4 regions of the Sporomusa rhizae genome follow, and region 1 is predicted to be linked to each of the others. Evidence: riboswitches for the same ligand, from Rfam matches in the RefSeq annotation. Region 1 holds a riboswitch; each other region holds the start of a gene.
What was found. A riboswitch is a leader RNA that binds a small molecule or an ion and turns the genes downstream of it on or off. The one in region 1 is predicted to bind cyclic di-GMP.
Positions count from the first base shown of each region.

Region 2: linked by a shared signal. The riboswitch ahead of SRRS_RS03125 (methyl-accepting chemotaxis protein) and the one ahead of SRRS_RS17985 (methyl-accepting chemotaxis protein) in region 1 are both predicted to bind cyclic di-GMP.
Region 3: linked by a shared signal. The riboswitch ahead of SRRS_RS06910 (methyl-accepting chemotaxis protein) and the one ahead of SRRS_RS17985 (methyl-accepting chemotaxis protein) in region 1 are both predicted to bind cyclic di-GMP.
Region 4: linked by a shared signal. The riboswitch ahead of SRRS_RS07070 (diguanylate cyclase) and the one ahead of SRRS_RS17985 (methyl-accepting chemotaxis protein) in region 1 are both predicted to bind cyclic di-GMP.

Region 1 covers NZ_CP156925.1:3,803,838-3,809,786, reverse strand. The annotation lists gene SRRS_RS18000 (Na+/H+ antiporter) at 1-603, shown strand, start outside; gene SRRS_RS17995 (TIGR00341 family protein) at 600-1,958, shown strand; gene SRRS_RS17990 (hypothetical protein) at 1,976-2,308, shown strand; cyclic di-GMP riboswitch class I at 2,504-2,590, shown strand; gene SRRS_RS17985 (methyl-accepting chemotaxis protein) at 2,706-3,521, shown strand; gene SRRS_RS17980 (GGDEF domain-containing protein) at 3,605-4,279, opposite strand; gene SRRS_RS17975 (hypothetical protein) at 5,310-5,870, shown strand.
Region 2 covers NZ_CP156925.1:686,683-692,631, reverse strand. The annotation lists gene cbiQ (cobalt ECF transporter T component CbiQ) at 1-107, opposite strand, end outside; gene SRRS_RS03140 (energy-coupling factor ABC transporter substrate-binding protein) at 150-431, opposite strand; gene SRRS_RS03135 (energy-coupling factor ABC transporter permease) at 428-1,174, opposite strand; cobalamin riboswitch at 1,391-1,572, opposite strand; gene SRRS_RS03130 (LysR family transcriptional regulator) at 1,656-2,537, shown strand; cyclic di-GMP riboswitch class I at 2,862-2,946, shown strand; gene SRRS_RS03125 (methyl-accepting chemotaxis protein) at 3,051-5,039, shown strand; gene fucO (lactaldehyde reductase) at 5,170-5,949, opposite strand, start outside.
Region 3 covers NZ_CP156925.1:1,558,644-1,564,592, forward strand. The annotation lists gene SRRS_RS06900 (methyl-accepting chemotaxis protein) at 1-1,220, shown strand, start outside; gene SRRS_RS06905 (hypothetical protein) at 1,298-1,462, shown strand; cyclic di-GMP riboswitch class I at 1,476-1,561, shown strand; gene SRRS_RS06910 (methyl-accepting chemotaxis protein) at 1,686-3,707, shown strand; gene SRRS_RS06915 (diguanylate cyclase) at 3,983-4,897, shown strand; gene SRRS_RS06920 (molybdopterin-dependent oxidoreductase) at 5,161-5,949, shown strand, end outside.
Region 4 covers NZ_CP156925.1:1,591,274-1,597,222, reverse strand. The annotation lists gene SRRS_RS07080 ([Fe-Fe] hydrogenase large subunit C-terminal domain-containing protein) at 1-926, opposite strand, end outside; gene SRRS_RS07075 ((2Fe-2S) ferredoxin domain-containing protein) at 913-1,164, opposite strand; gene SRRS_RS07070 (diguanylate cyclase) at 1,425-2,330, opposite strand; cyclic di-GMP riboswitch class I at 2,469-2,555, opposite strand; gene SRRS_RS07065 (hypothetical protein) at 2,661-2,927, opposite strand; gene SRRS_RS07060 (MmcQ/YjbR family DNA-binding protein) at 3,065-3,424, shown strand; gene SRRS_RS07055 (site-2 protease family protein) at 3,485-4,324, shown strand; gene SRRS_RS07050 (flavodoxin family protein) at 4,400-5,254, opposite strand; gene SRRS_RS07045 (class I SAM-dependent methyltransferase) at 5,355-5,949, opposite strand, start outside.

The sequences.
Region 1 (5,949 bases):
GCCGCCGGGCAGGTTATTCCCAGCCGGTGGCGGCATGTACTGGTCTGGAGCGGGTTAAGAGGGGCGTTATCCATGGCGATGGTACTGGGGATTAGCCCGGCTGTGCCGGAACGGGACATACTTATTCCGGTAATTTTTGGCGTAGTCTTGCTTTCTTTAGTGGGGCAGGGGCTGACCATTGAGCCGCTGGTTGCCAAACTGGGATTGAGCCGGAAACAAAGTGATTTAGAAGCCTATCACTTATTATTGGGCGAAAATATGTCGCTGCGCGTGGCGGTGGAGGAGCTGGACCGCAATGTGCGGCAGGGGGCCATCTCCCAATCGGTTCGCGATGAAATGGCCGAGCAGATCGCCGTAAAGCAGCAGGCAATTGAACAAAGGATCGCCAGGCTTCATATGTCGGATGAAAACATCGCTGCCGATGAACAGAAAAAAGCTGAGCGCATTGTCTTACTCGCGCAAAAAACGGCCTTCCATAATGCGGCGCGCAGCGGGATTATGGAATGGAGTGCGGCCGCAAAACTGATAAGCCAGCTGGAAACAGAGCAAGAAATGAGAGCAGATCAGATTCACGATGCAGAGGGAGGTTCGCGCAGCTCATGACGCAATGGCCGGATAAAGAAGGACAAAAAACGATCTATAACAATGTTTTGGGGGATGCCAGCCCGGACCGTTATTTTTTCGGGATGGTGGTACTATCCTGTACGGTAGCTACTTACGGATTATTGTCCAACAGCACGGCTGTCGTAATCGGGGCCATGCTGATCGCTCCCCTGATGGGCCCCATTCTGGGCGGGGCGCTGGCAGTGGCGACCAACAGCAATCCGCTGTTAAAAATGTCGGCCAAGGCGGAGGCGTTAGGCGCGGTTACGGCGGTTGTCCTGGCGGCGCTGTTAACACTGGTGCTGCCGAGCGCGGAATTAACACCGGAAGTCCTGGCGCGAACCACGCCGACCATATTGGACCTAGTGGTTGCCTTGGCTTCCGGTGCGGCCGGAACGTACGCCATGTGTGTGAAGCCGCAGGGCGCTACCCTGCCGGGGGTTGCCATTGCCACCGCCTTGATGCCTCCCTTGTGCGTAGTGGGCATCGGGCTGGCGAAGCAAAGTTTTTCCGTGGTCAGCGGCGCCTTTTTGCTGTTTTTAGCGAATATGATTGCCATTAATGTGGCGGCTATCGCTATGTTTGAATTGGCGGGATTCTCCCGTGACAGTTGTCATGACGGCGCCTGTAAAACAGGTGAAGCCAAGAAAACCACCTACCGGATGTTGTACCCGGTGGTGCTCTTGATTGTCATTTCCATACCATTGGCCTTTATCATGTATAAAACGTATAGTCATGCCAACATTGAAAAAGTTATTAAAACATCGCTCATCGAATCTTTGGATGTGATTGCGCCGCATTCGACGCTGATTTCAGCAGACTACCGGGAACAGGACAACCGCTATGAGATTGATGCCGCTTTTCGCACGACGAAAATTATCGTGCCGGAAAATATCCGGCAAATGGAAAATTTGCTGGAATTACGGCTGGGAAAACCGGTAGGCGTTAGCGCCGATGTGGTCCTGGTGCAAAAAGTCAATGACAAGACCAATATCGATACCTTCCAGGCGTTACTGCCGAAAGTAAAAGAAAAGGAAATTGTCGAAGTGGTAAAAAGCAGTACCCCGGAGGAAGTCATTGATACCGTTTTACAGGAAAAACTGTCTTTGCTGCCTAATGCAAAATTAGAGGACTACACGTTAGAGTACCGCAAAGGCGAAGGAACCTATAAGGTTACGGTGAAAATTTCCAGTGCATCTCCGGTAGACGACAAGTTAAGTAAAACCATTCAAAATATTCTTGAGGAGAGGCTAAAGCGGCGGGTCGAAGTTAACATCGAGAGCAAAGCAATACAAAATAATCCTGCCGCACCACAAAAATCTAATGGTAGCCTTTTGTATGAAGAGCCGAAATAGAGAGGGGAAGAGTAATTATGCATCATGTTTCCTGTGATCAATATCCGGCGGTTGGGTGGCTGATTAAGGAAGCTTTGGATATTAACCGGATAATCCACCGTTCCTATTTGCTTACATCCGATCAGGGGCGAATTAATGTTTACTACCATATGGAAACGTTTATTCTTGAATGCGATACCAATGGCGATCATAATCCCAATGAATATTTTTTCTTTAAACAGGCAGAGAAGGAAGAGATTTATAAAATGCTGGAACAGTTGTTGCGGCGTTTGGAAGTTGAGAACCCGCAACAAATAATTTCGCTCACGGAAGATACACTACGTTTTGTGAGTACAGACTTTTCGGCGTAGCAGAGGGAAATGCGTGCGGTGGATGTTCAATTGACTCTGCCAAAAAGCAGTAAGCCGCTGCAAGCACGCGAAGCAGGAAGCTCTCTAGCCTTAGAAGCGGACCGGTAAGGGCTGGTGGGGCAGCGGTTGGCATCAGTAAAAATCATTAGGGTTTATATGTTGTATATTGACATAATTTGTTGAATGTTGTTAAATAAGAGTAGTAGGCAAACCTTCTGAAAAGTGGGGGCGCAAAACTATGGGTCTAAAGACTTGCGCGTCTATGACTGCCAGGTTGCATCAGATGTTTTATATGCTGAGGTAACCTGGCAGTTATTGTTTTATTGGGCTTACATACCCGGTTGAACTATCCGCTTCAGCAATAGGATCTGTGATAACTAACGAGGAGGGGTTTGGCATGAATGAGTTTCGAAATGCAATTGAATCGGCTCCCAAGTATCAACTATTGATGCCTCTCGACAGCTGCATCATGATTTGTAATGCTGAAGGAATAATCGTCAAATTTTTACCGGCAAAAACCTTTGACATGGGCGTTAGGGAAGGGAATAGAATAGCAGCCGGCGGCTCGCTGGACCAATGTTTAAAAACGCAAAAAGCAATACATACGACGTTGAAAAAAGAATTGTATGGCGTTGCCATAAAGGCAATTGCCGTACCGATTATGGAAGATGGCAAGCTGGCAGGGGCCATGGCAACCGGGACAAGCTTGGAGACACAACAAATATTGCATGAATCGGCGCAAACCATTGCCGCTACCGCCGAGCAAATGACGGCTACCTCCGAGGAGTTAGCGGCAACGGCCACGCAGCTTGCGCAAGACTTGGACGGTATCAAGGGCCGGGGGGAGCACGTCTTAGCAGAAATAAAAAAAACGGACGATATATTGCGGTTTGTTAGCGAGGTGGCCGCCAACTCTAACCTGCTGGGGTTAAATGCGGCTATCGAAGCGGCCAGAGCAGGCGAGCACGGGCGCGGCTTTGCGGTCGTTGCCGAAGAAATTCGCAAAATGGCTGATAACAGTGCCAAAGCGGTACAGGATATCAAGGCTATCCTGAATAGCATTAACTCAGACACAAAAATAATAGTGGAGCAGATCATTTCGACTGCGCAACTCGGTGAGCGCCAGGCGGCAGCGACTGAGGAAATCTCAGCGTCCATGCAGCAACTGGCGTCGTCAGCGTCGGATGTCGAAAAGATTGCGGAGATAATTTAATACTCATAAACAATCAGCCCTAAGCTTTTTGCTTAGGGCTGATTGTTTATAAGTAGAAGCCGGGAAGGCGGAAGCCTCTTGTGTCAGGATACAAGGATTACACTGTTTTTTATTTGCTTAGCCTTGTATAATGCTTCATCTGCCTGAATTAGAGCGGCATCGCAGTTAGTCTCTTTTTCTAGGTAAAGCAGCCCGATACTAATTGTTACATCATGGGTGGCAAACTTGGTTTCTGCTTCTTTTCGTATTCGCTCCGCCATCATGTTTCCGTCCTCGGCAGTAGCGCCGGGAAGCAGGATAGAAAACTCATCGCCTCCCCAGCGGGCGACAGTATCAACCGCTCTCGTGTTTGCTCTAAAAGTGTCTGCTAAAGCAATGAGCATTTGATCTCCTACTTTATGCCCATAGCGGTCATTTACTTTTTTGAAATCATCCACGTCAACCATTGCAATACATAACGGGATTCTATTCCGTTTTAAGTGTTCGATTTCTAAGTTCAGTTGCCTATTGAAATAGCGGCGATTGCGCAAATTGGTTAATGGATCGGTATTGGCATTTTCGTGCAACCTTTTTAGCAAAATTCCATAAAGCAGCCCTAGCAATGAAAAGATAAAGCTTGGTATAACCCAAGTAAACCGATGGTACTCCGGCCATAGTGTAGTCAAAATAGTGTCGCTGGTAAAGTCGAAAACACCTAGTAAAATTCCGAATATGCAAAAAATCAAGGGGGCATATTGATAGAAGAATAGACGATGCACCCATTCACCCGCTTTCTTCCTACAAACAGTATAGTATCCTTATTATTGTCAGTCTATTAGAGTTTTGTCAAGATAAGCGGAAAGGTAACAAGTTTGAAACGTTTAAGAGAAAAATGGTAAATGCAGCTGGTATTAATATATCACCGCCTACTGTCGTACGAGTGGAGGCATGCTTTTTTATCGTAGATACTAATTGTGCTGATGCTGCGTAGTTTTGGATTTAGGTATTATCACAGCCATTTAAAGAGATGGGGGGTACAATACAGAAGCTCTTGGGGCAGGCTGTCAAAGGCTTGCTCGGCGCTGCAGCGCCAATGCGCCCCTCGTCAGTCCTGCATAATTCGGCTAGCGAAAAAGAAAACCGCTTTTTTGAGCCTCATTGATCGGGCTACTCCGCTCAATGGCCATAGGGAACGGATACCGCTCTATGGCTGCTCGTCCGCTCCTTGCGGCGTTCCGCTGTCGCTACACTCTCCTCATCCGCTCCCGTTCCGCCACCGCTGCCGCTTAGAGCCGTATCCTGCCGGGCGGATGTTCGTTAGTCTGGGGAGGGGACGCAGACCGGAGCACTCCCTGCCGCTCGCGTCCGGACTGCCGGGGAAACGGGGTTACGTCGGCTGTCCCCGCATTCTGCGCGGGGCCCCGGCAGGCCACTCCGGCCGGACCGCCCGCAAAACCACCGGCCGACCCAGCCGGGCGCCCCGCCGGTCGCCGGGAGCGAAAAACAAGGCACGCAGCCCGGAGGACGGAGGCAGCCAACCGCTTCACCGGGCCACCTGCCGCCACTCGCCTGGCCGGGTAATAGCAGCCGTTCGTTCCCTGCCGCGGCCGCGCCCGTCCCGCCCCGTGGACACGAAAAGCATGTGTCCACTCTCCGTCCTCCCTTCCCCCCGAGCCCCCTATCCCACCTGAATGGCGTTGCCGTCCAAGCGGTGGGCCGCAATTGAAATTCGGGGGGAAGGGAGGACTACGGGCGCCCTGTCGGGAAGGACTACCCCCCAAACCCCCCGCTAAGGAGCGGCCGAACAAATTGGGGGGTACGCGGCCGCGGCAGGGCCCTTCACTAGTCGGGAGGCAATCAGACGGCGGCGGCGCCAGACGGCCCGGTTTCGCTTTAGGGAACCCACCCCCTGACCCCCTCCCGGCGAACAAACGGGAGGGGGAAGCCGCAGCCCGGTGTCTACAGCCCAAAAGACGGCTTACCATGAGCAGCCACGAAAAGCGTGTGGCCGCACATCGTAAGCCTGCCGGGATGCGCTTGCAGGCTAGGGGAGCGCACCGGCCACGGCGGCCAAACCCACGCCGCCGCGCCCCGTGCGACGAGCCTGCCGGCAGCAAGGGAGCCGCGAACTGCGCGGCGGGGAAAATAAAAAGACCGCCTTCGTGTTGTGAAGGCGGCGCAGTGATCCTGATTAAAGCTAAAATTTTCCTGTTCGCTCTGGCAGAATATGCTATAATAAGCGTAAGGTTGTCAAGGGAGCGGTTGGCCACACCCTTTTTGAAAGGGGGTGGTATGATGACAATATTTGAAGCAATGTATCTGATGATAGCATTTGCAACACTTGTTGTTTTAATCATAAAGCAGAAATAACCGCCCCTAGCCAAGGACTGCGGTTATTTCCTAAATAATCAAAACCGAGGCTAACCGTTTCCGGTTAGACAACCTATGG
Region 2 (5,949 bases), 2.7 Mb from region 1:
GGAAAACACAACGCCACAGCTAAAGTACCTCCGCCTAATACCATTTTCTCCGTCACACTGACTTGGCGCAATGCATTATTATAGGCCAGATAATCCAAATAAAACATTTATCATTCTCCCGCCCCGGCTATTTTGTCACTTAGCCTTGCTCACTCTGTTCTAGAAGCATTCCGCCCTCGATAATACCCAAAAAAATAACCAAGAAACCCTGCTCCAAGCCCGGCTTGTACCGCAAACAAAAAGCTTTCCACCTCACCGGAGGGCGGCTCCCAAATAGTATTAAACCATGGTTCATAATCCGGGCTAACGCCTTTCACTATACCGACTAATTGTTCGTCGGCTCCGGAAAAAATCCCATCAGTATGAATAATGAGAGGTACTACCGCCAATGCAATAACAAAAAGCAGCAATATGACATTTTGTTTTTTCATATTTTTGGATCTCCCTCCTTATGAGGCCATAATGAAATTAATCCCTGTTTATCGTAACTTTGCAGCATATTGTAAACTATCACACTTAAAAATCCTTCGCTGACGGCTAAAGGAATTTGCGTGAGCGCAAATACCCCTAAAAATTTAAGATAGGAACCAATAAAACCGGTTGTTGTATCGGGGAATGCCATGGCTAACTGACCGGCGGTAACCATATAGGTAGTCCAATCGCCAACAGCTGCAGCCAAAAATACAGCAACTTTATCAGACAGCCCTACTTTTCGGCTGACTGTAAACAGAATCCACGCCGTAAAACTGCCGGCAATTCCCATTGAAAAAGTATTCGCTCCCCATGTGGTAATACCACCATGCGCTAATAACAGCGCTTGGAAAACCAATACAATTCCACTTAGAACTGTAGAAATAGAAGGCCCGAATAATATCGCACTTAACCCAACACCGGTAGGATGGGAGCACGAACCGGTAATTGAAGGAATTTTCAAAGCCGACAGAACAAAAATGAATGCACCAGCAAGCCCTAATAACATTTTACGCTCCGGGTAGTCTCTAATGGTTTTTGATATCTTGCTGCTTCCATACAAAATAAAAGGAAGCGTGACAATCAACCAGCCCAATGCGTATTCTTTAGGCAAAAATCCTTCCATAATATGCATGGCAAAGACGTGCGCCGGAGCCACAATGTTCATCAGTAGAAAACAAAATAACAGCTGAAAAATCTTCAAATTATTCACCTATCTTCGTTCAATTTCTTTAAGCATCTTTCTTCAAATACAAGAATTGCCCAGCATATAAAAAATAAATCTCCCGACCATACTGCGGGAGAACAGAGTTAAAAACAGCACTATTATATTGAAAAATCCCGACATAATAAACATCGGGATTTAAAACACAATACAGCCTGTCAGTGCCTTAATCTCCTCCCTATCGCTCGTAGGTCAAACAGTGATTGTTAGATAGGCAGTTCTCCTGGCTCTGAATCATCGCTTGCCCAAACCTTCCCAAGACTTTCATCCCAGTGGCATCTATGGGTTTGCTCCTCATTACAGTGGCGGGACCGCGCCGGTATTACACCGAACTTCCCTATTAAGCCTTCACAGGCACCTACCTCAGCATATAGAATTATAAGTATAAGGTAACCTGATTCACTCAGATTATGCGTACAAATTAAACAGGCAAAAAAAGAAAATATAAGGAGTCATCCATATGGAAATTCGCCAACTTAAATACTTTCTTGCCATTGCGGAAGCCAGACAGATTACCAAAGCAGCAAGCCAACTGCATATCACCCAGCCCCCTTTAAGTCAACAAATGCTTTTACTGGAAAAAGAACTTGGCGTACAGCTTTTGGAAAGAACAAAAAAACAAATTAAATTAACCGAAGCAGGTTGTATATTGCAAAACAGGGCCGAACAAATTATAGAACTCATTAACTCCACTATCAATGAAGTGCAGGAAGCGGCAAACGGTGTAAGCGGCAAGCTTAAAATCGGCACTATCACGTCCTCCGGCAGATCCCTCATACCTGAGTATATACAAAAATTTCACCAAACCTATCCCAAAGTCTCTTTTGATCTGCGTTTGGGAGACTCCCGGCGCATATTAGAACTACTGAATGCAGGCATTATAGAAATCGGATTAGTCCGTCTACCCGTTGATTCTTCACTCTATAACTACATAACCTTACCCAAAGAAAGCATGGTCATGGTTGCCCTGCCTGATACCATTACAACTAGAGATAAAGAGACATTCTCCTTTGATAAAATCAAAGACAAGCCTTTATTACTTCACCGCCGCTATGAATCTATAATTTCCGATTATTGCAGCCAAGCCGGTTTCAAACCAAATATTCTTTGTACCAGTGATGATACAACTTCCTTACTCATTTGGGCTAAGCTGGGCCTCGGAATTGCCATCGTACCGGAAACCGCCATTAATCTTCTGCAAGAATCTCCACTTTTAATACAAAAAATAACCAGTCCTGTTATCATAACCGTGGGCGCAATTATCTGGTTAAAAAAGCATTCCCTTTCAACAGCAGCAACGCATTTCATTGAAATGTTTAACAACGCAACCGGCGCTCTTTAGCTCTTAAAATCTTATAAATAAAACCTAAGGCCATATCTTATTGGCTCAGTCCACGCAAACATTGTTTCCACCTGCGTTTTTGACGCTGTACAGAGCCTGATCCGCACGTTTTACAAGTTCATCCCAATTTTTTGTATGGTAGTCGGCCATGGCTAATTCTCTATTGAACTGGTACCTTCAGGAAAAAAATAAAGCCTTTCTTTTCAGGCAGGATTTATTTTTTAACGACATATTTTTACATAAACTTAAATAATGCTCTTATTTTTTTACAGGACTTTGTCATTGTTTGGAGAAATTAGTATACAGATAGGGAAAATATGCCATGAAATTTGTCGGCAAACCATCTGAAAAGGTGGGACGCAAAGCCATGGGTCTACAGATAATGAATCTAGATCGCCAGGCTGCACCAGTGTATTTGGTGTGCCTGGCTTTTTTCTACGGGTGATATTGAAGCTGCCGTTGGTGCCCATAGGCTGGCAATCCATAAGGAAAATTGGAGGATTGAGATGTTTTATGCGACTTAACAATATTTTTACTACTTTACAGGGGAAAATGAGTCTTTTTTTGGTAATGCTGGCAATCGTTCCAGCTTTAATTATCGGCTATACGGCGAATCAACAAGCCAATTCCCTGTTGGACACAATGACGAAAAACACACACAGGGATCATGTTATCCGGGTAGCGGACCGACTGGAGCAGTATTTACATGACGGCCAGGCAAGTGTTGCCACGCTGGCGAAAACTCCATATGCCGCCGCTTTCGGTTCGGAGGATCAAACTGCTGTGATGCGTTCCTTTTATGAAGGCAATGGTATGTTTGAACTGATCTTTTGTGTGGATACCCAGGGAATGATAAAAAATACGTGGCCCAAAACCGATTTTGGCGGTAAAAAGGATTTTGCCGATCGCCAGTGGTTTAAGGATGTGGCGGCCGCGCAGAAGCCGGTTATTTCCGATACCTATGTTTCCGCCTTTACCCAGCAGGCCACGGCGCCGGTGATAGCGCCGCTTGTAAATAAGGAAGGACAGATTGTCGGCTATATCGGCGGCAATCTGAAACTCGACAATGTAACCGCCCTGGCACAAGGGCTTAATGCCGGTAATACCGGTAAAGGTGTTGTACTCGATAAGAAATCTTTTTATCTAACGGACAGCCGTGATGAAACCAAGTCAAAACAACATGAACTGTTTAGCGGGCAGAACGTTCTGGACATGACTAAATCCCCGGAAGCGCAAGCCAAATATCTGGGACGGCAATTGACGGCTTTTGCCCCTGTCGGTGAGACGGGTTGGGCCGTGTTGTCCTTTCAGGACATTGCAGAATCCATGTCCAGTGCGGATGATCTTCGCAACCTGATTATTGTGGTCCTTCTGCTGTCTTGCGTTATGCTTGCCGCTATCGGCTTTTTTGCCGTACGAAAAATCAGTCGTCCCATTACCGCTATATCCTCGGTTGCATCGCAAATTGCCAGCGGTCATATTGTTACTCCGGCAGTTACTTATACCGGTCAGGATGAAATCCGGCAGTTGGTGGACTCCTTCCGGGTAATGGCGGAAAATATCCGGCAGTTGATCCGGCAAACAGGCGATGCGGCGAATGCCACAGCAATGTCTGCGGATCAGTTGGCAGCAAGTTCGAAACAAAGCGCAGAAGCATCCGGCCAAATCGCCATGTCGGCTGGTGAGGTGGCAGCAGGGTCGGAAACGCAGCGTCAGGCGGTGGATGATACTACCTTGTTGGTCCAATCTATTTCTGACAAGCTGCAGCATATTGTGTCCGTTGTCGATGAGGTTGTGAACAATTCACAGGGAACCGCCAAAGCAGCGGGAGACGGCAACAACAAAATTGAATTAGCCGTCCGTCAAATGAATGCCATTGAAGATACAGTGTCCAATCTTGCCAAAGTTGTCGGGCAGATGGGAGAACAATCCGACAAAATAGGCCAAATTATCGATACCATTTCCGGTATTGCCAAACAAACCAATCTGCTCGCACTGAATGCCGCTATCGAATCGGCCAGGGCCGGTGAACACGGACGGGGATTTGCCGTCGTTGCCGAAGAAGTAAAGAAACTGGCTGAGCAATCGGAGGTGGCGGCCGCTCAAATCGCCGAACTTATTATGGCGATGCAATCCAGCAGCGGCAATGCGGTTGTTGCTATGTCGGAAGGCAGTAAACAGGTTCAGTCGGGGTCAGAGGCGGTCAGGGCCGCCGGAGTAGCCTTCGGCGAAATTGTCACATTGATTGAAACAACAAAATCAGGCATAGGCAGTGTTGCCGAGGATGTGCAGCAAATGGCCTCAGCCGGTACGCAAATTGCCGGGCAGATGAAGAATATTGATCGTATAAGCCGGGAAAATGCCTCTCATGTTCAGTCTGTGTCGGCTGCTACTGAGGAACAAAGCGCTTCTTTGGAAGAAATCGCTGCGTCGAGTCAGGAATTGCAGACTATGTCGGAAACCGTACGGGCCCTTACCCGGAAATTCACCATACAGGATTAACCAGATCAGCAGTTGCAGCAAACAGGGGCAGTTTACTTTAAAATACACTAGTCAAAAATAAAAGCAGCCTTGCCAATAATTACAAATTGGCAAGGCTGTTCGTTATTCTGATTCAATATTATTAAGTATCTTAGTAGATGGCCTTGTAAATAGCCAACAGTTCCTCTGCCGTTACGTCACGCGGATTACCCGGAGTGCAGGCATCCGCTAAAGCAGACTCAGCCAAAAATTCTAAATCTTTTTCTTTAACGCCCAGTTCGCTTAGGCAGCGCGGAATCTTGATGTCGTCGGCTAATTTCTGCACAGCATCAATAGAGGCCTGGCGGTATTGGTCTTGACTCATACTATCTACGCCTTCTACGCCCATAGCACGTGCTATTTCACGATACCGTTCGCCCGTAGCCGGTGCATTAAATTTTAATACCGGGGCCAGGAGGATGGCGCAGGCCACACCATGGGGAATGTCATAGAGCGCGCTTAACGGATGGGCCATGGAATGGTCGATGCCGAGGCCGACGTTGGAGAAGCCCATGCCGGCAATGTACTGGCCGATAGCCATTTCTTCGCGCGCCTTCATATCACCTTCCACAGATTTACGCAGCCATTTGTTGATAATTTCAATGGCTTTCAAATGCATCATGTCGGTCAGTTCCCAAGCACCCTTGGTGATATAGCCTTCAATGGCATGGACCAAGGCATCCATACCGGTGGCAGCGCACAGGCCTCTCGGCATGGATGCGCACATATCCGGATCAACGATGGCGACGACGGGGATATCGTGGGGATCGGCACAAACGAATTTGCGCCCCTTTTCCCTATCGGTGATAACGTAATTAATGGTAACTTCTGCTGCCGTGCCGCTCGTCGTGGATACGGCGATGAGCGGCATGGCTTTGTGCTTCGTCGGCGA
Region 3 (5,949 bases), 2.2 Mb from region 1:
ATGACTGGTCTATAGCGGTATTCACACCAACATATGAGTTAATTAACCAAGCGAAGCTAAACCATATCCGGTATCTTTTTTATGGTGGGATACTTGTAACCATTTCGATTTTAGTAATCGTTTCCTTACTGATGGCCAATCGAATTGTTCGGCCAATTAATAAATTAACTAATGAATTGCGAGAGCTGTCGGAAAAAGGGGGAGATTTGTCCCGGAAAATTAGGGTTGATAGTTCTGACGAGATCGGTGAGCTTGGAAATTATGTTAATCAATTCTTGGGGAATATTCGTGAAATAGTAAAACGGGTTACAAATACCAGTGAGCAGCTGGCTGCATCTTCCGAAGAACTTACCGCAAGTGCTGAGCAGTCGACCCAAGCCGTAAATCAGGTAGCAAATTCTATCAGTAACGTGGCGGAAGGTACTGAAAAGCAGTTGAAGGCTGTGAATGATACAACAACGGTAGTTGGCCAGATGGCAGCAGGTATTCAGCAAATTGTAGCCAGCATGAACACTGTCGCCGGAACTTCGACTGAGTCAGCTGAAGCTGCGCAGCAAGGCAACAAAATGTTAGAAAAAGCGATCAAACAGATGAAGCATATCGAGAATACGGTAAACCGATCTTCGGAAGTGGTAATTAAGCTAGGTGATCGCTCCAAAGAAATCGGCCAGATTGTTGATGCCATTGACGGAATTGCCGGTCAGACGAATTTACTTGCATTAAATGCCGCTATCGAAGCCGCACGCGCTGGGGAAGCGGGCAGAGGATTCGCGGTAGTAGCCGAGGAAGTGCGCAAATTGGCCGAGCAGTCTCAGGAAGCGGCAAAACAAATAGGTGCTCTTATTAATGAAATACAGCAGAATACAGATAAAGCCGTAGTAGCTATGAAAGAAGGGACAGGGGAAGTAAGGGGTGGAACTGAAGCCGTAATTGGAGCCGGAAAAACCTTTATTGAAGTTTTCGAGGCATTTCATGAAGTTTCGAAGCAGATCAGGGGAATTTCTGCAGCTGCCAAGGATATGCTTAGCGGAAGCGATCAAATTGTAGGCTCAATCCATGAAATTGATAGTATCACTAAAGACACAGCCGGCCAAGCGCAGAATGTTTCAGCCGCTACCCAAGAGCAGTTCGCGCAAATGGAGGAAGTTACCGAATCTAGCAGGGAATTAGCTAAACTAGCTGGAGAATTACAAATGATTGTTGCTAGGTTTAAGTTGTAAAGGGTATTGTAGGAGCAAGACAAAGTAAATCTATTAAAAAGACGGCATCATCGTAAAGGTGGTGCCGTCTTTAACTATTGTTCGCAGAGGAAGTTCGTAAACTGGCTGAGCAGTTACAAGAGGCTGCTAAACATATTGCCAGTCTGATTTCGGAAATTCAGACGGAAACGGATAGCGCTGTCATTATAACTTTATTAATGGAAATAACTTTATTAATTGACGAAATTTGTCATATGGTATAAAATAAAGTAATAAATGGATATTTGGCAAACCATCTGAAAAGTTGGGGCGCAAAGCTATGGGTCTAAGGACAATTGGTCTATGATTGCCAGGTTGCTAGTCAATTGTAAATAGTAGCACCTTGCTTAGGCGGGTGCTCTTTTTATTTTTTGATAGGGTTTGAATAGACATGCTTAGCTTGAAAAACTGAACACGATAACAAGCACAGAACGGAGGAATTAATGCATGAATTTGTCTAAGTGGATTGGAAAAAGTATTCAGGTAAAAGTTACTGCTGTTTTAGTGGTTGGATTATTAATTACGTTAAGCATTTTAGGGCTCTGTAACTTTTATAATGCAAAAGGAATTCTGGTGTCAGATGCCGAGGAGGATATTACCCATCGAGCAGATGCCTATGCAAGGGAAGTTGGCATGTGGATAGCAACTCGCGAAGCTGAGGTTTCGATATTGGCCACTAATCAAAGTGTTGTTAGCGGCAATACCGAAGCGACTCTCGCTTATTTAAGAGAAGAAGTCAAACGTAATCCTATCTATTCACGTTTTTGGATTGTGGATGCCAAAGGGCAAGCTATCCATACAACAGGTGATAGAACGAACATTGCTGACCGCGAATACTTTAAACAGGTTATTTCTACTGGTGAGGTAACAACCACAGATCCTGTTATTTCAAAAGTAGATGGTAATATGGTAGTATCTGTAGTTGCACCAATCCGAAAAAATAACCAGATTGTGGGTGTATTAGGCGGAACGGTTACGGTTGACACACTGACTAAGCGAATAAATGAAATTAAGGTTGCACAAAGTGGTTACGCTTATGTAATCCAGGAAAAAGGATTAACAATCATTCATCCGGATAAGGAACAAGTAATGCAGACAAATGTCCTAACAGATCCGAATGCAAATAATGAGTTGAAAAATATAACGAATAAAATGATAAACGCGGAAAATGGAATTAGTAATTATGAGGAAAGCGGCATTAAGAGATATGTTGCCTATGCTCCTATACCTGGAAATCACTGGAGTTTAGGAATTAATGTGCCGGAAGATGAAATTTTAGTAAAACTAACGCCGTTTACTAGGTCCTCACTTATTACAATAGGATTAATTCTTATTGCCACTTGTGGGTTTGGTATTCTGGTTTCAAAACGTTTGACGAAACCAATTATAAGACTGAATGAAGCTATTAAGAAGATAGCTGAGGGTGACTTAACTTCCAAGGTGGTTGCTACGGGTACGGTCAAGACACGTGGTAGCGAAGACAAAGATGAGTTAGAGACGATGGCGCTGCATTTCGATATTATGGCGGAAAAACTGCGGGGCATGGTTCGACAAATCTCTACTTCGGCAGAGCAAGTTGCAGCATCTTCGGAGGAACTTACGGCAAGTGCGGAACAATCGTCGCTAGCTGTCAATCAGGTAGCCGAATCTATAACGGAAGTGGCCGCAGGAAGTTCTTCTCAGCTTCAAGCAGTAGATGTTACCACTGTTGCTGTTGAAAAAATGTCTGCTAGTATACAACAGGTAGCCTCGCATTCCGGCAATGTTGCTGCAACTGCGGAAAAGACTGCTCTTGCTGCCGAAAGTGGTGGTAAGGCAATAGAAGATACTACCCAACAAATGGCGAATATTGAAAAAACAGTAGTAAGTTCGGCCGAGGTAGTTGCTAAACTCGGCGATCGTTCCAAAGAGATCGGTCAGATTGTTGATACAATCGCCGGCATTGCCGGCCAAACAAATCTCCTGGCGTTAAATGCCGCTATTGAGGCAGCCCGTGCCGGTGAACAGGGGAGAGGGTTTGCGGTAGTAGCCGAAGAAGTTCGTAAGCTTGCCGAGCAGTCTCAGGAAGCGGCAAAACACATCGCATTACTTATTGGTGAAATACAAAATGATACTGAACAGGCAGTTGCGGTGATGTCTGAAGGTACGACAGAAGTTAAGCGCGGTACAGAAGTAGTTCATAAAGCAGGCAAGGCTTTTGGGGAAATATTGAACTTGATTGAACAGGTATCTGAGCAAGTGAATGACATCTCTGCTGCGATTCAGCAGGTGGCAGGCGGCAGTGAGCAAATTGTTTCTTCAATAAAGGAAATCGATAGAATAAGCAGAGAAACAGCAGGATTTACGCAGACGGTTTCGGCCTCCACTGAAGAACAGTCTGCATCGATGGAAGAGATAGCCGCCTCTAGTGAAGCTTTGGCTAAAATGTCTGAAGAGCTCAGATCAGTAATAGCCCAATTCAAAGTATAAGGTTTATGGGTGGTAAAACCTGCTTTTGTTAACACAAATTTGGAAATTGGTTTCAAGATAATAAGTAAAAGGAAGACGATACAGGCAAGCCCTGTTCCTTGGGAACAGGGCTTGCTTTTGTTTTCTCCCCAATAGTTATTATGTAACAAATAACAGTGAGATAACATAATATATCAGAGAGAAAGATGTTTATGAAAAAAGTCTAAAAACAGAGCTCAACTGGAACATATAACGAATTAACATAATTTATTAAATTAAAAAGAGAGGTGAGCGGAATGGAACTTTCTTTTTATAAGATACTGTTAGATTATCTTTATGATGGTGTGTATTTTGTCAATAAGGATAGAAAAATAATCTATTGGAATACAAGCGCCGAAAGTTTAACGGGATATTCCAGTAAAGACGTTGTAGGTTGCTATTGTTATAACAATATACTCAAACATACTAATTGCGAGGGATGCTTACTTTGTCGTGGAGAATTGTGTCCGTTAGCTAAGACGCTAAAAGACGGTTTCCCAAGAGAAGAAGAATTGTATCTTCTGCATAAGAATGGACATCGGATTCCTATTTTAGTTCGAATTTCGCCGGTTCGTAATGAACAGAATGAAATAATTGGAGCTGTGGAGGTATTTAGCGATAATTCTAGAAAGTCACATTTACTAGAACAATTAGCTCAATTTAAGGAACTTTCTTTGATTGATTCTTTGACAGGGTTGGGAAACAAGCGTTGTGTTGACATTGAATTATCAGCTAAAATGAATGAAATGAATAAAGTGGGTAGGCCGTTCTTTGGTGTGCTATTTGCTGATATTGACCATTTTAAGCGTGTTAATGACCAATATGGTCATGACACCGGCGATAAGATTCTTGAGATGGTGGCCAAAACGATTCAAAACAGTGTCGGTAATAGGGGAATTGCTTTTCGTTGGGGAGGGGAGGAGTTTTTTGTAATTGTAAATACTCATGTAAAAGAAGAACTTGTTAAAGTTGCAGAGCGAGTTCGCGCAATGACTGAGCAGTCAGTATTTCACCTGGGACTTGAAGACATTAGAGTTACCATATCGGTTGGGGCTACGCTGGCTGAACTAAACGATACGGATGAAACACTGGTTAAAAGAGCAGATGAACTGTTGTATGTAAGTAAGCGGAACGGTAGGAATAAGGTAACGACATCTTTCTCGAACGAGTAATTTGGCCCGTTTTTGATAAAAAAGAAGTGGCTTAGTGGCATAAAAGAAAGGCCTTTCTTTGGAAGCCATACCTCAAAAAGTAGCAAAACCCGTTTTCATGCCGATAGGCAGGAAGCGGGTTTTGCTACTCTCTGGTAAGAGAAATAAAGGAATAATTAGCTTATTGCTGGATCAAATTCTTATAATAGGATTACATATTTATTGAAAAATGGTAAAATAGTAGAACTAACCTTTATTATAATTGCAATAAGGAGGAATATGGTATGCAAGTTTTGCGCTCTGTTTGTCCGTTCGATTGTCCTGACACATGCGGTTTACTTGTTCATATAGATGATGGCAAAGCTGTTAAAGTCCAGGGGGATACTGAGCATCCGTTTACCAGAGGGACGCTTTGCCCGAAAATGGCTCATTATGAGAGATCTGTTCATTCACCCCAGCGAATCATAACACCATTACTAAGAACAGGTGATAAAGGAAGCGGTAAGTTTACGCCGATTTCCTGGCAGGAAGCCATTGAGTGCATAAAAACAAAATGGAATAAAATTATTGCTGAATATGGTGCAGAAGCAATACTGCCTTACTCGTATGCCGGCACGATGGGGCTTGTTCAGCGCAATGCCGGACACCCTTTTTTCTACAGCTTGGGTGCCTCGCAACTGGACCGTACTATTTGCTCGCCGGCTAAAGGGTATGGCTGGAATGCAGTAATGGGGAAAACAATGGCTCCCCATACTAACGAAATTCATCACAGTGATTTAGTTGTTTTATGGGGCATTCATGCCTTGGCAACCAATATTCATATTATGCATGATATAAATATAGCCAAGAAGCAAGGGGCTAAGGTGTGGCTCATTGATACTTACGAGACGACAACAGCGCAAATTGCTGATCAGCTTATTGTGGTTCGACCGGGTACAGATGGCGCCCTAGCGTTGGGAATGATGCACGTTATAGCACGGGAAAACCTTATTGATGCGGAGTTTATCGAGAAACATGTGCAAGGTTATGAAGAACTGAAGAGCACTATTCTGCCGGAATATTCGCCAGAAAGA
Region 4 (5,949 bases), 2.2 Mb from region 1:
TGATGCGTCCCCATAGCAGGACCATTGATACACCCGCCAGCACAAGCCATGGCCTCAACGAATTTTGGAGAAAACTCCAGCTTGCTTAACCCTTCAAATACTTCCAGACAATTTTCTATTCCATCGACTGCTATAACATCCTCGTCCGAAACTTGCGAACCAAAAGGCATAAGCACCCCGCCAGCTACAGGGAAACAGCGTCCTGCATAAGTTGATTCCGGTAATTCCTGAAGCTTTAGGGGATTTATTATCGAAACCATATCGTTACGCTCATTTAGCCATTCTCTAAGCTGATCAAAAGTGATAACCGCGTCCACTTCAGAATACAGCGAGCGGCCTTCAGCAATTTTCGCTATGCATGGTCCGGCAAATATGACAAAGCAGTCTTCTCCAAACTCCCTTCGAATAAGCTTGGCATGAGTAAGCATTGGCGATAAAACCGGCGCTAGATTGTTGATTAATTTAGGATAATATCTTTCAACAATATCTACAATAACCGGGCAACAGGAGGAAATAACAGTATGATTGACAGGATTATCGGCTTTAATATGTCGAGCATACGCCTTCGAAACCTGGTCAGCTGCCGTAGCTGTTTCTACAACCGCACTAACCCCTGCATTTATCAATCGGTGTGTCAAGTCTTCCAATGAGTATTCAGGAAAAGCCGCTATATACGAGGGGGCTAAGCTTATAATTACTTGTTTACCGGTTGCAACAGCTGCCGTCAGTTTTTCTATTTGCCTATCAATTTCTTTCGCCTGCTGCGGACACTCCACTACACAACGGCCACAAAGAATACATCTTTCCGGAATAACACTGGCTTGCCCTTTAACTATTCCAATTGCTTTAACAGGACATGCACGCACACAACGAAAACAATCCTGACAATTTACCTTGCGAGTTATGATAGTGTTAATATTGTCCACCTCCCAGCACCTTGTCCTTAAATATTTCAAATACCTTTTCCTTGGATACGTTCTTAATAATTTCATCGTTTATTTTAATAATCACGCCTTCGGTGCACTGTCCCTGACAAAAGTTTCCCTCAAGATCGATTTCACTTTGAATTTCATATTTGTCGATTAATGCTTTAAACGCATTGAGAACACTATAAGCGCCTTGTAAATGGCAGGCACTCCCAAAACAAATGGACAATTTCAGCATAATTATACCCCTCGTAAATTGAGTGAATTTTTTCACTTATCTTCGTTATTATATTCCTTATTATTATAAATAAGTCGTAGTTCGATAAAGAGATGTTTGATATGCAGCAAAACGTATTTGTTACGTTTCAATAGTATTTTACCACTCTCTTTTTAAACTGTCGAGTGAATTACTCCGTCGCCATGCCTTGAAAAAAAAGCCATCGCTCTTGCCTGCTGGCTAAAGCGGTGACTTTCTCAAGTACAAGGAAATAATAGTAATTATTCAATGGCAATAAATCGATTTCTACCTTCGTTTTTGGCCTTGTAGAGCCCATAGTCGGCTCGTTTAATAAGTATCGTTGCATCAAGGTTTTCTTCAGGCTTTATCGTTGCTATGCCAATACTGACTGTAACAAAATCATTAACTGAAGAGAGCTGATGGGTAATGTTTAACGCACTTATGTTTTCCTGAATTCTCTTTGCGACTTTTATCGCACCGTCGCGCGGCGTTAGCGGCAGCAGTACTATAAATTCCTCTCCTCCATATCTAGCGACTATATCAAGTGGTCGTAGCAACGATTTTTTTAACGCATCGGCCACTAACTTAAGGCACCGATCACCTTCTATATGGCCATAAAAATCATTATAATTTTTAAAAAAGTCTATATCAATTAACTGAATGGACAAATATTCATTATCACGCAGTGCCTGTCGCCATTTTGTTGCCAGAATTTCATCAAAATACCTGCGATTAGGTATACCTGTCAAAAAATCGTTAATAGATTCTTGAATTAACATGTCCCGCTGTTTCTTTAACTCAAGGTGATTTTTTACACGCGCTTTAATTATAGATGCATCAGTATTCTTAGTAATATAGTCGATTGCTCCCAATGAAAACCCAGTAGTTTGGTCTTCAGGATCGTCTTTTATAGAAACAAAGATGACTGGAATATCTTTGGTGCCTGGATTTGTCTTGATCCACCGGCAAATTTCATAGCCATCCATAGTAGGCATAATTATATCCAGTAAAACCAGATCAATTGGTTGCGACATAACAATTTCTATAGCCATCTTCCCCGAGTCTGCACAAATTACATTATATTCATCTTGAAGAACATTTTTTAAAAATTGACGATTAAATTGTATATCATCAACAATAAGGATAGTTTGCTTTGCTGAATTCATACTTTTCGTTCCTTTCCTTTCATACATACAACTAATTATTATCAACTAACGCAGAATATTAGTTGACAAAAAATCAATTTCTATCGTTATTCTCCATTTTAAAATGAAAAAGATTGCTCGGTTCATCATTGATTTAAATGATGCAACCTGGCAATCTTAGACTAACGAATCTGTAGACCCACGGCTTTGCGTCCCATCCTTTCGGATGGTTTGCCTCAAAGTATTCAATTACTACTAATATTTTATCATCAAAAAATAAAAAAAATGTCGTAAAAAGTCATTTGTAAAACGAAAGTACTACGCTCTCCAGCTTTCGAACCCATTTTCCATTCACAAAGCGATAAACTCATCAATCCGTTTTTGATGAGTAATATCAGAATTTGGATTTATAGATAAATAAAATCCGCCGTTTCCATATTCATCGGAATAACGGCGGATTTTTTGCTTTTCTTTATGACGCCTATAGTCATTTTTTCGGTCGATCCAAACGGGGGCCAACTTAACCTCTGGAGTCATTGCCCGGTTAGGTTTACCGGCAACTTTAAGGGTATTCGGGTTAATGGTTCCACATTTAATGATTACTTTTTTCTTGGACATGCAAACACCTCCTGTGTTACTATCATTATAATCTAATGAGAAATAGTATGCAATTAGTCAACTTGTTTCAAAATAAAGGTATATTTTTATTCTGATAGAATACTTCTTATAAGTTTTTTTGTGAAAGGAGCATAACCTTGCATTCTAAAGCTTTATATTCTTATTGCTTAGCCAAACCGGGCGCCGTCGAAGATTACCCTTTTGGTCCCGACGTAATTGTTATCAAAGTTGCGTCTAAAATGTTCGCTCTACTGTCTCGCCGGGACGGTCAGGACAATCTTGCCTTGAAATGCGACCCAAACTATTCAGAAATACTGCGAAAACAATATCCCAGCATTACCCCGGGATACCATTTGAATAAACGCCATTGGAATACAGTGATACTTGATGGAAGTATTCCCGAACAAGAAATAAGAGGATTAATCGATCATTCTTATGACTTAGTCTATAAATCACTCCCCAAAAGGCTGAGAAGTGGCTCCGGCGGGGATTGGTGAATGCATCTGTTGCTTTGAGGATATGGTCAATAATTAATAATGTTAAGTTGAGGTATTGCCTTGAATAGAGAAGACGAAATGAACGAACAATTGGATAACACGCCACCGCCAGTGCGACCACCTTGGTATAAGCGATTTGGGCTGGGCGGAGTATTTGCCGCGCTACTGGTGTTAATGAAATGGAAAACTGTTTTGGGATTTCTCAAAGGATTAGTGTTCCTTCTAAAGTTTAGTAAGTTTGGTATAACCACCCTCTCCATGCTGGCAACTATTGGTGTTTATGCTTGGTTTTACGGGCTATGGTGGGCAATTGGTTTTGTTTTGCTCATTGCGATTCACGAGTATGGACATATGGTTGCAGCCCGGCAACAGAACATTCCGGTAACGGCCCCTGTTTTTATTCCTTTTTTGGGAGCACTCATTGGTATTAAGGAACAGCCTAATGATGCGGCAACTGAAAGCATCATTGCCTATGGCGGACCCTTATTTGGCCTGTTAGCCACAGTGGCCTTTCATCTGGCTGCCTACCTGTTACATTCTCCCTTGCTATTTTCTTTAGCTTTTACCGGTTATTTTCTCACACTGTTTAATCTTATCCCAGCGTCGCCATTAGATGGCGGTCGGATTGCCGGAGCGGTATCTCCCTACATCTGGCTCATTGGCATTCCTCTGATTGGGTTACTTTTGTGGTTCAGCTTCAGCCCCATTCTCATTCTGATCTTATTCGGAGCTATTCATCGGGCATGGGACTTCTGGAAACATCGCCATGACGAATATTATGCAACCGATTCTTCATTTCGTCTGAAAATAGGATTTGCCTATTTGGCACTGCTGTTATTAAGCGGAATACTTACTTATGAAACCCACTTTACGGCCGAGGCATTGCGGCCAAGGATCTAGCAACTCAAGAAACAGAAAAACTCTGTGAGTCCCTTTCATACACTATGTAAAAAAAACTGAAGCTGCTAATGAGCTTCAGTTTTTTTCATTTGATTCCGGCTTAATCCACCAGTTATAATGCTGGTAAGGTTTTCTTAGTTTGTTCAATTCATGGCGTTCCGCTATGTATTGATTTTTTATAGCCTCCAGAGTTTTACCATGTTCAGTCATACCTTCAGGAGAAAATCGGTTATGCCTGGGGATTGCAAACTGAACCGTAAATTCTCTTTCATTTACCTCGATTTTGCCATCTGCCCCGCACATCGGACATTTTACTTCCCCGGTAGGCATTAGCTTAAGCAGTGTGTTACCGCACAACTGGCAAGCATGAACCGGCAAACGGGTTGCCTCCTGTTCACCGGTTACGAGCGCTGACGCCAAACGGCGCGCCTGATCGAGCACTTCCGTTTTTACAACTTCTCCCGGACTTGCTGCATGGACCAGCATTGTCCCCACTACATCCAAATGAAAAAAGCGAGCAAGATTGACTGCGGCCTCACGGGCATACCCTTCCCATCCTGTAATTCCGTAAGATACCGCGACGACACATTTCTTACCGGCAAATTCTTTCGCTTGCTGCAAAACGGAAATCAGCCTGTCGCTGATAAGTTTCAGTGTGGTATGAGTACCTAAAAAGTAACAAGGTGTGGCAATGATAACAGCATCAACCGCCTTTATCTGTTCCAGCAGGAAACCCAGATCGTCTTTAATGACGCAGTCCTTGTCCTCCGGCAGGCAGGCGTAACAAGCGCTGCACTGTTTTATATCAAGATCAGTGAGCCGGATCATCATTTTTTCCACTTCATCCGGCAAGGAGGCCAACATTTCTTTCGCTAATATCTCGGAATTCCCCAGTTTTCTGGGTGACGCCACTAAACCTAATACCTTCATAGAAGCTCCCACCTTTGATTTTATTATCAAAATCCAATTAAAAAATCAATCTACCCAATCAAAATTAACCACCCTACCACCACTTTGAAAGCCACCCCAGTTACTTCTTGGCCATTACGATTCTAAACTTTTGGGCTATTAGGCCAAAGTCATCTTTATTGAAATATTTTTTTGCTAATCTAGTCGAATCTAATTCATCTAGCAAAAGCAAATTATAGTTTGCCAGAAAATCCTGAATCTGTCCGTCTATCGCAAAACGGGGTTTTTCACCAACTTTAGCAAGAAATTCATAGTACTGTCTAATCTTGGGATCATTGTAGGTTTTCTCTCGACTAACCATCGAAGCAGAAACATAATCAAAAACAATTAGGCTATTTTCTCCCGAATAGTTATCTACTAGATTAAATGTATTATCGATAGATTCTTGATTTAGATACATCGTTAATCCTTCTAGTAAGAAAAGACATTTTTTATTTTTTTCAAAGCCGGTTTCTTCTAACTTTTTAGATAACGATTCGTGATTGAAATCAATTGAAATAAATTTTAGATTTTCCGGAAACTCAATGTGTTGGCCCCTGAATCTATCTATTTTAATTTGTTGTGTTCCCGGAGCATCAAGTTCAAATACTGTTGCCTTCGCTAACTTACTTTTAAAGCGAATAGCACGGGAATCAAAGCCAGCTCCAAATATCAAT